Desulfurobacterium sp. TC5-1: one gene and its partners. The protein of the gene in region 3 interacts with the protein of the main gene of each other region in a pairwise test. Links are inferred from orthologs where the notes say so. Each region holds a gene or a part of one and is shown on either strand. Other genes may lie near its edges. The genes, in order: rpe, dnaE and dnaN.

Region 1 (3,628 bases), 470 kb from region 3 along the record:
ATCTGTCTCCTGAACGCCAATTACCATTATTTTAATACATTAAAAGAAGTTCAGGGAATGCAATTAAAACATATTTGTAATGCTCATCATCTATTTGTCCCATCTTTACATCGTCATCGCTGGAAATATCCTCCTGCACGGAAATTCTCTCCCAGCCGCTTGCGGTGGAGCAATCCATTACCCGCAATCAAAACTTGAGATATTATCCTTGATCTTAGTTTTGTAGTCACTAAAACATCCTTTCTGACCTTCCAGGGAGACCTTTTCCAAATTGATATTTAAGGGAAAACTAATTTGTAACTAAAATTCCTTCAAACCTTGGCTCACGTTGATAAAGTAGCTCTATTAATTTCCCCTGAGGCAGAGTTCAACAGAATTGTTATATAAAGCTCCAGGAACATGAATTGGATATATTTAAGAACTGGGGAATGTGGAAACATAACAGGCTTTATGAAAAAGGAGATCTTATAGAGGAGATACCGCTCAATGAGGACATACAGAGAGAGAGTAGAGAAATACGAAGACTTCTTGAAAGGCTGGGTAGAGGAAGTTGAGCCTGAAAACCGGCTTAGTGTTTTAGCAGATCTTGAGGATTTTTGGTATTTTAGAGTAAAACTTGACGGAGAAGAAGTAAGGGCCATTGACAAAAAATACTTACCTAAGATTTATGCCCGCATAGCAGAAAAGCAGCCTGAACTGCTTGACTATTTTTTGGACCTAATGAAACGCCTCGGCATTGACCTTACTATTTTTCAAGAATTTCCCGTTCAATCGCCACAGTAAACAGCATCTACTCCCGGCCAAGCCCAATTTCAAAGGGAATAAAAGAAGCCGGGAGCGTATATGGATATCCTGCCTATCTCTCCGGAAGTAGAAATAACCAAAGAATACATGGATCCTGTAATCGCCGTAACGTTTGAAAACGGCGTTGAACAGGTTCGCCAGCGCTGGAGCAGACCGAAAATCCTATTCAGGCTCAGCTTCTCCGCCCTATCTCAGGAGGAAAAAGAACAGCTTGAAGAATTTTTCTCCTCCCACAGATGTTCCGTCCCTTTCATATTCCAATACGAAAGCAACAGGGCACTTCACTTTATTGTTGGCGCAGCTATTGGCATATGTTTCACTTTTATTTAGCCATCAATGGACATCTTCATGACACTTCTTGGCTGCTTAACTATTTTGATTGCAAAGTGAAATATCACGTGATATATCACGTTTTTGGACACCATTCACGGAAAAACGGAACACCCTTTTTTATAAAACTCTAATATTTATTGAAAGACTTTGGATTTTGGAAGAGTGATATGTAATTACATGTAATGATACGTTGTTCCATTTCTTTTTGTTTTTGTATATTCTAAATAAAAAATGGCTCCCCGGGCCGGCCTCGAACCAGCGACCTGGTGGTTAACAGCCACCCGCTCTACCCGCTGAGCTACCGGGGAACCTTGACGGTGAATAATATAGGCATTTCCTTCTCCGGTGTCAATAATCAACACCGACATTTTTACAAATTTTTAGACGAAGACTGTCATACTACTGAAACATTATCTATAATTCAGGTATCTGACTCTCTGATGTAGAATAGTTATTGGAGGTTTTAAATGGCTCTACTTGCCCCTTCCATCCTCTCGGCAGATTTTGCAAACCTGGAAAGAGACATTAAAAAGGCTGTGCAGGCAGGCGCAGACGTCATTCATGTTGATGTGATGGACGGCCGTTTTGTTCCAAACATCACCATAGGCCCCTGCGTTGTAGAATCCATAAGAAAAGTCACTGATAAGCCCCTTGACGTTCATCTTATGATAGTAGAGCCCGAAAAGTACGTGAAAGCCTTCGCCGATGCCGGCGCTGACTGGATATCTGTTCACTTTGAAGCTTCGATTCACCTCCATAGAACTGTATCAATGATAAAAGAATTGGATAAAAAAGCAGGCGTTGTTATAAATCCTGCAACTCCGGTGGAATTTCTAACAGACATCCTGCCCTTTGTTGATTTTGTTCTCGTAATGTCTGTAAACCCGGGATTTGGCGGTCAAAAGTTCATTCCACAAACACTTGAAAAGGTTAAAAAGCTAAAAAAGTGGAAAGAGGAAAAAGACTTAAAATTTCTAATAGAGATAGACGGCGGCGTAAAGCTTGATAACGTTTCCGAAATAATCGCCGCCGGCGTTGAAGTTGCAGTTGCAGGTTCAGCCGTGTTTAAAGGTAATATAGAAGAAAATGTAAAGAAATTTAAACAATTAATCGGATAGATGGAGGTATCAATGAATCAGGTAAAACTGATTACAGGAAACGCAAACCCAGAACTTGCAAAAGCCGTTGCAGGACACCTTGGAATTCCTCTTGCCAATGTCACCGTAGGAAGGTTCAGCGACGGCGAAATTCAGGTTGTACTTAACGAGAGCGTCAGAGACGACGATGTTTTTATCATCCAACCTCTGTGCAGTCCTTCCAATGATTACATAATGGAACTACTTCTGCTTGCAGACGCGCTCAAGAGGGCCTCTGCAGGAAGAATAACAGCCGTAATTCCTTATTTTGCTTACGGAAGACAGGATAGAAAAGTTAATCCAAGAGATCCTATCTCCGCACGTTTACTTGCAGATATTATTAGTGTTGCCGGCGTTAACCACATAGTTGTCGTTGACCTTCACGCAAAGCAGGTAGAAGGCTTTTTTGACCTGCCTGTTGATCACCTCGAAGCAAGACCGGTTCTTGCAGACTACTTCTTAAGACTTGGCTTTGATGAAGAAGATACGGTTGTCGTGTCACCTGACATTGGTGGCGTTGCCAGGGCGAGAAACTTTGCAAAGGTATTTAACGCACCGATTGCAATAATAGACAAAAGAAGACCCAAACCAAACGTTGCAGAGGTTATGAACATCATAGGTGAAGTTGAAGGAAAGAAGGCAATCATCATCGATGACATCATAGATACTGCCGGAACAATCGTCAACGCCGCAAAGGCAATAAAAGAAAGGGGCGCTACTGAAGTTTACGCAACATGTACACATCCCGTATTTTCAGGACCTGCCGTTGAAAGGCTGTCAAAAGCTGTTAAAGAAGGTGTCCTGAAAGAGGTTGTTGTTACAGACACCATTCCTCTTGGCGATAAAGCATTTGAAGGTGCAAAGGTTCTCTCTATATCAGGCATGCTTGCAGAAGCAATAAGAAGAATTCACTTTGGTGAATCAGTCAGCAAAATGTTCAACTTCTAACAAAAAAGGCGGGCTTAAAAGCCCGCCCTCCACAAATAAAAATCAAATTCTTACTGATAGAGTGATGCCATTTCAGGGTAGAGCGGGTGCTTCCCGCAAATTTCAATAACTTCTTCTCTAACCTTTGCTATCACAGCATCGTCATTGATGTTCTTAAGAACAGTTGCAATTAGCTGAGCAATTCTCCTTGCTTCCTGTTCTTTAATACCTCTTGTCGTTACGGCAGGAGTACCTATCCTTATACCACTTGTAACAAATGGACTTCTTGTATCAAAAGGAATTGTATTTTTGTTAACCGTAATGTTAGCCTTTCCAAGAGCAGCTTCTGCCTCTTTTCCTGTAATACCTTTATCTGTAAGGTCAACAAGCATAAGATGGTTATCTGTTCCGCCGGATACGATTCTGAA
Region 2 (4,776 bases), on a different replicon or contig from region 3:
GGTCAGGATGCCTTGCCAGAAGCACCTTGTCCCACGGCGTAAGGTTGGAGTAAAACTCTTCAATCTTTTTTTGAAATTTCTCTTCTATCTCTCTAATCACCTGCGGGTCGTGTTTCCCTTTTTCTTTCAACTCTTCTATTTTTCTTCTCAGTCTTTCTACCTTCTTTTCAAATTCTAACAAAACTGCCATTTTGTCCCTCTCAAAGGATTTTTATCCTCTCTTCACCTATCATCTTTTTAAGGCTTCTTAAAATAGCCGCATCAACCGGTATTGCAAAGTCTGGATGTGTTTGCAACTGTATTATGTATCCGTTTGTTTCAAGTTCAATTACTACCGGTTTTCCATCAGGAGAACTGTTTGTTTCTAAGAATTCTCTTAACCGTTCTAAAAATTCTTCGGAAAAGATTGTATCATCAATTTTAAGGACAATTCTGTTTATAACATCAGAAAGTTTCTTTTCAAAGCGTCCAATTTCTCTGGCTATTATGGATATGCTTCCCTCTTCTTCTCTTACAGTTCCTTTCACTATGACAACGTTACCTTCTGTTAGAAGTTCTGCCGATTCTTTGAAAACGTTTGGGAATACAAGGACATTGAGAACACCTTCGAGGTCTGTTATTTCAATGTTTGCCCACATTTCTCCTCTTTGGGTTCTTTTAGTTTTAACGGAGGTTATGGCACCAGCTATGGTAACCTCCTGTCCGTCTTTCCACTCGCTCTTATGAGAAGATGTATCAAGGCGCAAGGGAACAAGTGCTTGATACTCTAATAGAGGATGCCCGGATAAGTAGAATCCTATAGCTGCCCTTTCGTACTCTAACTTTATCCTTTCAGGCCACTCGTCTGTTTCAACATACTCTTTCTGTATAACTGAAGATTCGTCTCCAAACAGACTCATTAGGCCTTTGTTTTTAGTTTTCTGAATGCTCTGAGCTGCTGCCATTGCCTTTTCAAGTGTTGCAAGGAGGGTTGCTCTGTTATATCCTGTAGAATCAAAAGCCCCCGCTTTTATAAGTGCTTCAAGAACTTTTCGGTTTACCTGTCTCATGTCCACTTTTTCGCAGAAGTCGTAAAGGTCTGTGAACTCTCCTTCTCTTTCTCTTGCCTCTACTATGGCTTCTGCAGCTTTTTCACCAACGCCTTTTATCCCTGCCAGTCCAAACCGTATTGCACCATTCTCAATTGTAAACTTGGCGCCGCTCTTGTTTACGTCAGGTGGCAGTATTTCAATATTGTTTTCCCTGCAATCTTTTATGAGTTTAACTATCTCATCGGCGTTGTCATAGTCTATGGACATCATTGTTGCCATGAGTTCCTGAGGGTAATGGGCTTTTAGGTATGCAGTAACGTAGGCAAGATATCCGTAAGCGGCGGAGTGAGATTTGTTAAATCCGTATTCTGCAAACTTTGCAATATCGTCAAACAGCTTTTCTACTTTGTCTTTTGGATAACCTTTTTCAACGGCACGTTTTACAAATATGGAACGTTGCTCTTCCATTATCTCTTTCTTCTTTTTACCCATTGCACGGCGCAAGAGATCAGCTTCTCCAAGTGAGTAACCGGCAAGAACGTTTGCTATCTGCATTATCTGTTCCTGATAGATGAAGAGACCGTATGTCTCTTTTAGGTAAGGTTCAAGTTCCGGGAAGATGTAATCGACTGGTTCCTGACCGTGTTTTCTTTTTATATAACTTTCAGCCATTCCTGAGTTGAGAGGTCCTGGACGGTAAAGGGCAACGAGAGCGACGATGTCTTCTATAGATTCTGGTTTTAGTCGTTTCATCAGGTTTCTCATACCCGGTGATTCAAGCTGGAATACGCCTACGGTGTTTCCTTCCTGAAGCAGTTTGTAGGTCTTTTCATCATCAAGGGGAAGTGTTTTCAGGTCAACCTTTTCGTTTCTTGTCTTTTCAACAAGTTTTATGGTTTTATCAATGATGGTAAGGGTTTTTAGTCCTAAAAAGTCCATTTTAAGGAGACCTAACTTTTCAACCTGTCCCATTTCGTACTGGGTGGTTATGTCTCCATCTTTACTCCTTGCTAAAGGAATGAAGTTTGTCAGTGTTTCTGGTGTAATAACGACACCGGCAGCGTGTACGCCGGTTTGCCTTGTTAATCCCTGAAGTTTTGAGGCGATTTTCGCCATCTTTTTATAAAGTTCGTTACTCTCTATAAGTTCTTTCAGTTCTGGTGCTTTCTCTATTGCGTCTTCAATTGTTTTGGCGTCATCGGGAATAAGTTTTGCTATTCTGTCAACTTCTCCGTAAGGAATGTCAAGAACTCTTCCCACGTCTCTTATTACGCCTTTTGGTTTCAGTGTTCCAAAGGTGATAATCTGGCAAACTTTGTCGTTTCCATATTTTTCCCTTACGTACTGGATAACTCTGTCTCTTCCGTCCTGACAGATGTCGACGTCTATATCGGGCATTGTTACCCTTTCCGGGTTGAGGAATCTTTCAAACAGAAGGTTAAACCTTAAAGGGTTTATGTCCGTTATGCCTATAGCATAGGCAACAAGTGAGCCTGCTGCCGAACCTCTTCCCGGTCCTACAGGTATGCCGTTTTTCTTTGCCCAGTTGATAAAATCCCAGACAATAAGAAAGTATCCCGGAAATCCCATGTTATCTATGATTTTAAGTTCGTAGTAGAGCCTTTCTCTATACTGTCTTTTGGTTTCTCCGTCTTTTATTCCGAGTTCTTTGAATCTTCTTTCAAGACCTTTTTCTGCAAGCTCTTTTAGGTAACTTGAGTAAGTGTATCCTTCCGGAACTTTGTATTTTGGCAGATGATAGCCGTCATTTTTTATTTCAACGTTTATCTTTTCCGCTATCTTGAGCGTGTTTGTTATGGCTTCGGGAACTTCTTTGAACAGTCTGAACATTTCTTCGCCGTTTTTAAAGTAAAACTCTTTTGTCGGAAAGCGCATTCTTTTTTCGTCGTTGAGTTTTTTTCCTGTTTGAATACAAAGAAGAATATCGTGGGCTTCCCAGTCCTCTTTGTTAAGGTAGTGGGCATCGTTTGTCGCCACGAGTTCTATGTCTAACTTTTTCGCTATATCTATGAGGCCTCTGTTGGCTTTTTTCTGTTCTCTCATTCCGTGGTCTTGAAGCTCGAGGTAGAAGTCTTCACCGAATAGGTCTTTGTACCACTTTGCCGCCTTTTCGGCTTCTTCGTACTGTCCCTTGAGGTAAAGGAGGGGTATTTCTCCCTGGATGCAGGCAGACATTGCTATAAGTCCTTCGCTGTACTTTTCAAGAACTTCTTTGTCTATGCGGGGCTTGTAATAAAATCCCTCTATAAAGGCAATGGAGCTTAACTTCATGAGGTTTTTTAAGCCGGTTTCGTTTTTGGCAAGAAGCACAAGGTGGTAACTTCCTTTCTCTCCCGCTTCTTTTCTGTCAAATCGGGAGCCTTTTGCTATGTAAAATTCCTGTCCGATTATCGGTTTTATGCCTTCTTCTTTACATGTATTGTAAAGTTCAAGGGACGCGAACATGTTGCCATGATCTGTAACGGCAACAGCGGGCATGCCAAGTTCTTTGGCCTTTTTAACCATCTCTTTTATCTTTATGGCACCGTCAAGAATCGAGTACTGAGAGTGAAGGTGAAGATGAACGAAATCGCCTTTGCCTACCATTTAAATGTCTCCTCCGCTTTTTCTATCTTCCACTTAAATTATAACTTTCCCCTCAGGTAGGCATTAAATTTAAGTTGACAAAAAAATTCTGGTTCGTCTGAAAGGTTTGGGTAAGGGGGGCTTGCGGATGAAATAGTTTACCAATACCCTAAAATTGATCCGTTAAGGAGAATGCATAAAAAGATGCCCGCAGTGATGAATGCAATATCAGCTGCTTTTATATGTCCCATCTTTTCAACGAACCAACCTCTTATGCCGTACATGCCGTGATAAACCATGGCCGTTACAAAGAGACAAAATGCGTACGGACATGATGGATATAAAGCATATACGAAGGTAAATGGTGTGTGCATAACAAGAAGGTGGACAAGGACAAAAATAGGGATGGTAATGGCTGTTATTAAGTGGAGTGAATAGAAAAACTTTTCAGCTCTCATTGGAGCCTCCGTAAAAAATCTGCACCACGGAGGTAAATATATTTATTGTTTTCTAAAAGTGCAAGTTTTATCAAAATCTTAAAAGGGGCGAAATGCCCCTTTTTATTATCCAAAACGGCCTGTGATGTAGTCTTCAGTAAGTTTTTCGTGTGGTTTAACGAATATCTGATCCGTTCTATTGAATTCAATAAGTTCTCCCATGTACATAAATGCCGTGTAATCAGAAACCCTTGCAGCCTGCTGCATGTTGTGGGTTACAATTAGGATGGTTAATTTTCCTCTTAAGGAGGTAATAAGCTCTTCTATTTTCATCGTGGAGATTGGGTCAAGTGCCGATGTTGGTTCGTCAAAGAGGAGGACTTCCGGTTCAACGGCTATTGCTCTTGCTATGCATAATCTCTGCTGCTGACCACCAGAAAGTCCAGATGCAGGTTGGTTCAATCTATCCTTTACCTCTTCCCACAAAGCAGCGTCCTTCAACGCCTTTTCCACCCTATCGGCAAGTTCAGTTTTATTTTTTATTCCTTTCAACTTCAGGCCGTAGGCTACGTTATCAAATATGCTCATTGGAAATGCGGTGGGTTTTTGAAAAACCATACCGATGCGACTTCTCAACCTGATAAGATCTATGTTCTTGTCTAAGATGTTTGTTCCATCGAAGATAATTTCACCCTCGTATCTGTTTCCGGGATAAAGGTCAT
Region 3 (3,760 bases):
AAAAATTTTAGCAAGCCCCTTAACATATCAATAGTTTTAAAGGGTAATACCGCAAGAGTCCTTGAATTAGATTTAAGGGCAAAAAAGAAAAAGGCAGAAAACAAGATAGAGTCCAACTTGAATCCCAAATACACATTCGAAAACTTTATAGTCGGTGCAAGCAACCAGTTTGCCCATGCTGCTGCGATAGCAGTAGCCGAAAATCCCGGAAAAGCCTACAACCCGCTCTTTATATATGGAGGTGTGGGGCTGGGAAAAACTCATCTTATGCAGGCAATAGGAAACTTCATAAAAACGATGTATCCATCAAAAACGGTTGTTTACGTTACTACGGAAAGCTTCATGAACGACCTCATAGATTCGCTGAGAAACGACAGAATGACAGAATTCAGAGAAAAGTACAGAACCGTTGATGTTCTTCTCATTGACGACATCCAGTTCATAAGCGGTAAAGACAGGACTCAGATTGAGTTTTTCCATACATTCAACGCGCTTCACGGCTCAGGAAAACAAGTTGTTCTGACAAGCGATAGACCACCAAGAGAAATCCCGATGCTTACAGAAAGACTTAGAAGCCGTTTCGAATGGGGATTGATCGCTGATATACAGCCACCAGACTTTGAAACGAGAATAGCAATCCTGAGGCGTAAAGCGGAAGATGAGGGAATCGAAGTTTCAGATTCAGTCCTCAAGCTCATAGCAAGCAGAATAAAATCAAACATCAGACAGCTGGAAGGGGCATTACTGAAACTTAAAGCTAAAGCTCAACTCGAAGGAAAGCCTCTTGACGAAGAATTGGTGAAAAGTGCACTAAGAATAGAACCCGGAATAGCTCAACCACCGTCAAACGAGTCTGAACACCTACCTGTTGATGAGATTAAAAAAGTCGTATCTCAGGTTATGGGTGTAACCATTGAAGAACTTGACGGAAGCTCAAGAAAAAAACACATAGCATTAGCAAGGCAAGTTGCCATGTACCTGTGTAAGAAATTTGGGAACTATTCATTTCCAAAGATTGCATCAGCTTTTAACAGAAGTGACCACACAACTGCCATGCACGCGTTTAACAGGATAAAAGAGCTAAGAGAAAAAGACACAGAAATTAATCAAATTATTACAGAGATCGAGAGTACGCTAACGCGCTTGATAGATACATCGGTGTAAGTTATCCACAGTAACTGTGGATAACTCTTGTGGATAACTGTTGTGGACAACTCTAAACTTGTGGATAAACTAAAAAGCGTTCCACTTATCCACAGAAATTTATTCAAACTGTGGATAAGTTAAAACTTATCCACATAGTTATCCACATAGTTATTCACACACTGTTGCAGGAATTTTATACAATATAAAGGGCTAAACAGTTTTTGCATAAATTATGTGCACTATATGACTATGATGAGTCCAAAAGGGAGGAAACTCCAAAATGAAGATTAAAATAAATAAGGAAGTATTAAAAGAGGCTGTGAAAAAAGTTGCGCCAGCAGCCGACAGAAAGGGCAACATTCCGATTCTTTCGAACATACTTCTTGTTGCCAGTGACAACACACTTTCTCTTTACGCAACGGATCTTGATATAGGTATAGCGACAATTGTTAACTGTGAAGTAATAGAAGAAGGTAATACTACGGTAAATGCTCAGAAACTGATGAAGCTTGTTTCAAGCCTTTCCGTTGAAGAGGTAGAGTGTGAAGTGGAAGGAAACATGTTTACAGTAAGAACAATGGGATCAAGATTTTCACTTGCCACCCTGCCGCCTGATGAGTTTCCGCAGATAAAGATAAAAGGTGAAAACGAAGTTTCATTGCCTTCGGAAGAAATTGATAAGGCTATCAGAAAGGTCGCATATGCGGCGAGCAGAGATGAGGTAAGGTACAACCTTATGGGAGTCTATCTAAATTCCAACGGTGAGAGAATAGATGCGGTTGCTACTGATGGTCATAGATTGGCCCTCTATGTTATGGATGCTTCTGTTGCAGAATTTGGTGTTATCATTCCAAAGAGAACACTTGGGGAATTAAAGAGACTTTTAAAGGGAAGTGGTGAGGTTAAGATTTCAACCGAAGGTAATCAAATATTTTTTGAAATAGATGATACTTACCTTTTCAGCTCTGTTATTGAAGGAGAGTATCCAGACTACATGGCTGTTATTCCAGAAGACAATCCGCTTAAGGCTGTGGTTAATAAGGATGAATTTTTAACGGCACTCAAAGAGGTTTCAGTCATATACGAGAGGGATGATACTCAACCTGTTATTATGATCTTTAATCCGGACAGAGTAAAACTTGTTGCAAGGCGTTTTGATTCTATAGATGCCAGTGAGGAAGCTGAGGTTGAAGTTCCCTGTGAGTACAACGGTGAGGAGTTCGAAATAGCTTTCAACGTTAAACATATGGTAGAGGCTGTTGGAAGTTTCGATAGTGATACTATCACCATTTCAATGGATGGTCCTATGACTCAGGTTTTACTTGAAAGCAGTGAAGAGCCTCAGATAAAATGTGTAATAATGCCTATGAAGATTTAAAGATGAGTAGCATTCCTAATACGCTTACCTTTTTGAGAATACTCTTTATTCCGTTTATAGTTTTCTTTATTGTTGACGGAATGTATATGGTCTCTTTTGTTCTTTTTATAATTTCCTCCCTTACAGATTTTTTAGATGGCTATCTTGCAAGGCGCATGGCAAGCGTTACGAACTTTGGAAAGCTTTTAGATCCTGTTGCGGATAAAATTCTTACATCGTCTGTTTTGATTGCTTTGACCTACAAGCATCTGTGTGATCCATTTTCCGTTACAGCGATAGTTGCAAGGGAAGAAGCAGTTACGGGATTAAGGGCAATTGCGGCTTCAAAGGGAAAGGTTCTTCCTGCTGGAAGTTTTGGGAAGTTGAAAACCGTGTTTATAATGGTTTCTATTCTGCTTCTCCTTTCTGGTTTTAAGCGTTACGGAGAAATTCTTTTAATGGTTTCAGCTTTTGTTGCTATTTACTCTGGTGCAATCTACTTCTATAACTTTTTTAGATTAAGTGGAGAAGAAAATGGATAGTGCTACGTTAAAGGTTTTGATAGTTGTTCTTTCGTTTCTTTCAGGTTCCATCCCTTTTGGCTACATAATAGGGAAACTAAAAGGTGTTGACGTTAGAAAGTACGGAAGTGGAAATATTGGTGCTACAAATGTTTCAAGAGTTTTAGGAAAAAAAGTTGGCCTTTTAGTTCTGATACTTGATGCACTGAAAGGTGCTATTCCCGTTCTGGTTGTAAAATCTGTCGGACTGCCGCTTCACTATCAGCTTATGGCAGCTCTTTTTGCCGTTTTAGGTCATTGCTTTTCACCGTTTTTAAGGTTTAGAGGAGGAAAAGGAGTCGCAACAGGTATAGGTGCATTTCTGGTTATTTCACCGATAAATGCTCTTCTTGCGGTGTGCGTTTTTATTTTCATTTTTACCATTACAAGGTATGTTTCACTTAGTTCAATAACGGCAGTTGCAACGTACATTGTGGCTTTTAAATTTCTTGTTTCTCCCTGTCCTGACCATTTCTTTTTTGTAGCCGTTGCAGGTTTTGTAATAATAGCTAAACACTACGCTAATATCGTGAGACTCATTAAAGGCGAGGAAAAGAAGTATGGATCTTAAGATGTATCTTAAAGAGAGAAAAGCTTTCATAGATGAAATTTTGACAGATTATCTTCCTGAGGAGCCGCCGTTTGGTAAGAGGCTTTACGAGGCGGTAAAGTATTCTCTTACTGTTGGTGGAAAGAG

What was found.
Region 1: the proteins of dnaN (region 3) and rpe interact in binary tests that used the Escherichia coli proteins (3 or more experiments, as listed by UniProt). The link is inferred for Desulfurobacterium sp. TC5-1 from one-to-one orthologs.
Region 2: the proteins of dnaN (region 3) and dnaE interact in binary tests that used the Escherichia coli proteins (3 or more experiments, as listed by UniProt). The link is inferred for Desulfurobacterium sp. TC5-1 from one-to-one orthologs.

Annotation. Positions count from the first base shown.
Region 1 is NZ_ATXC01000001.1:917,520-921,147, forward strand. What follows is about bases 591-3,429. They hold rpe (ribulose-phosphate 3-epimerase), read left to right. Parts: upstream 591-1,604; coding sequence 1,605-2,255; downstream 2,256-3,429. Other genes in these bases: H153_RS0104695 (hypothetical protein), read left to right, coding at 591-783; H153_RS0104700 (hypothetical protein), read left to right, coding at 844-1,134; H153_RS0104715 (ribose-phosphate pyrophosphokinase), read left to right, coding at 2,268-3,221; glyA (serine hydroxymethyltransferase), read right to left, coding at 3,272-3,429. Also shown: more of H153_RS0104695, read left to right, coding at 487-590; more of glyA, read right to left, coding at 3,430-3,628. UniProt on the Escherichia coli protein: Catalyzes the reversible epimerization of D-ribulose 5-phosphate to D-xylulose 5-phosphate.
Region 2 is NZ_ATXC01000002.1:36,453-41,228, reverse strand. What follows is about bases 1-3,987. They hold dnaE (DNA polymerase III subunit alpha), read right to left. Parts: upstream 3,639-3,987; coding sequence 201-3,638; downstream 1-200. Other genes in these bases: H153_RS0107790 (hypothetical protein), read right to left, coding at 3,776-3,987; H153_RS0107800 (acetyl-CoA carboxylase carboxyltransferase subunit alpha), read right to left, coding at 1-190. Also shown: more of H153_RS0107790, read right to left, coding at 3,988-4,075; phosphate ABC transporter ATP-binding protein PstB, read right to left, coding at 4,181-4,776. UniProt on the Escherichia coli protein: DNA polymerase III is a complex, multichain enzyme responsible for most of the replicative synthesis in bacteria. This DNA polymerase also exhibits 3' to 5' exonuclease activity. The alpha chain is the DNA polymerase catalytic subunit.
Region 3 is NZ_ATXC01000001.1:1,392,345-1,396,104, forward strand. The notes cover bases 505-3,475. They hold dnaN (DNA polymerase III subunit beta), read left to right. Parts: upstream 505-1,426; coding sequence 1,427-2,524; downstream 2,525-3,475. Other genes in these bases: dnaA (chromosomal replication initiator protein DnaA), read left to right, coding at 505-1,164; pgsA (CDP-diacylglycerol--glycerol-3-phosphate 3-phosphatidyltransferase), read left to right, coding at 2,527-3,045; plsY (glycerol-3-phosphate 1-O-acyltransferase PlsY), read left to right, coding at 3,038-3,475. Also shown: more of dnaA, read left to right, coding at 1-504; more of plsY, read left to right, coding at 3,476-3,634; H153_RS0107335 (polyprenyl synthetase family protein), read left to right, coding at 3,624-3,760. UniProt on the Escherichia coli protein: Confers DNA tethering and processivity to DNA polymerases and other proteins. Acts as a clamp, forming a ring around DNA (a reaction catalyzed by the clamp-loading complex) which diffuses in an ATP-independent manner freely and bidirectionally along dsDNA.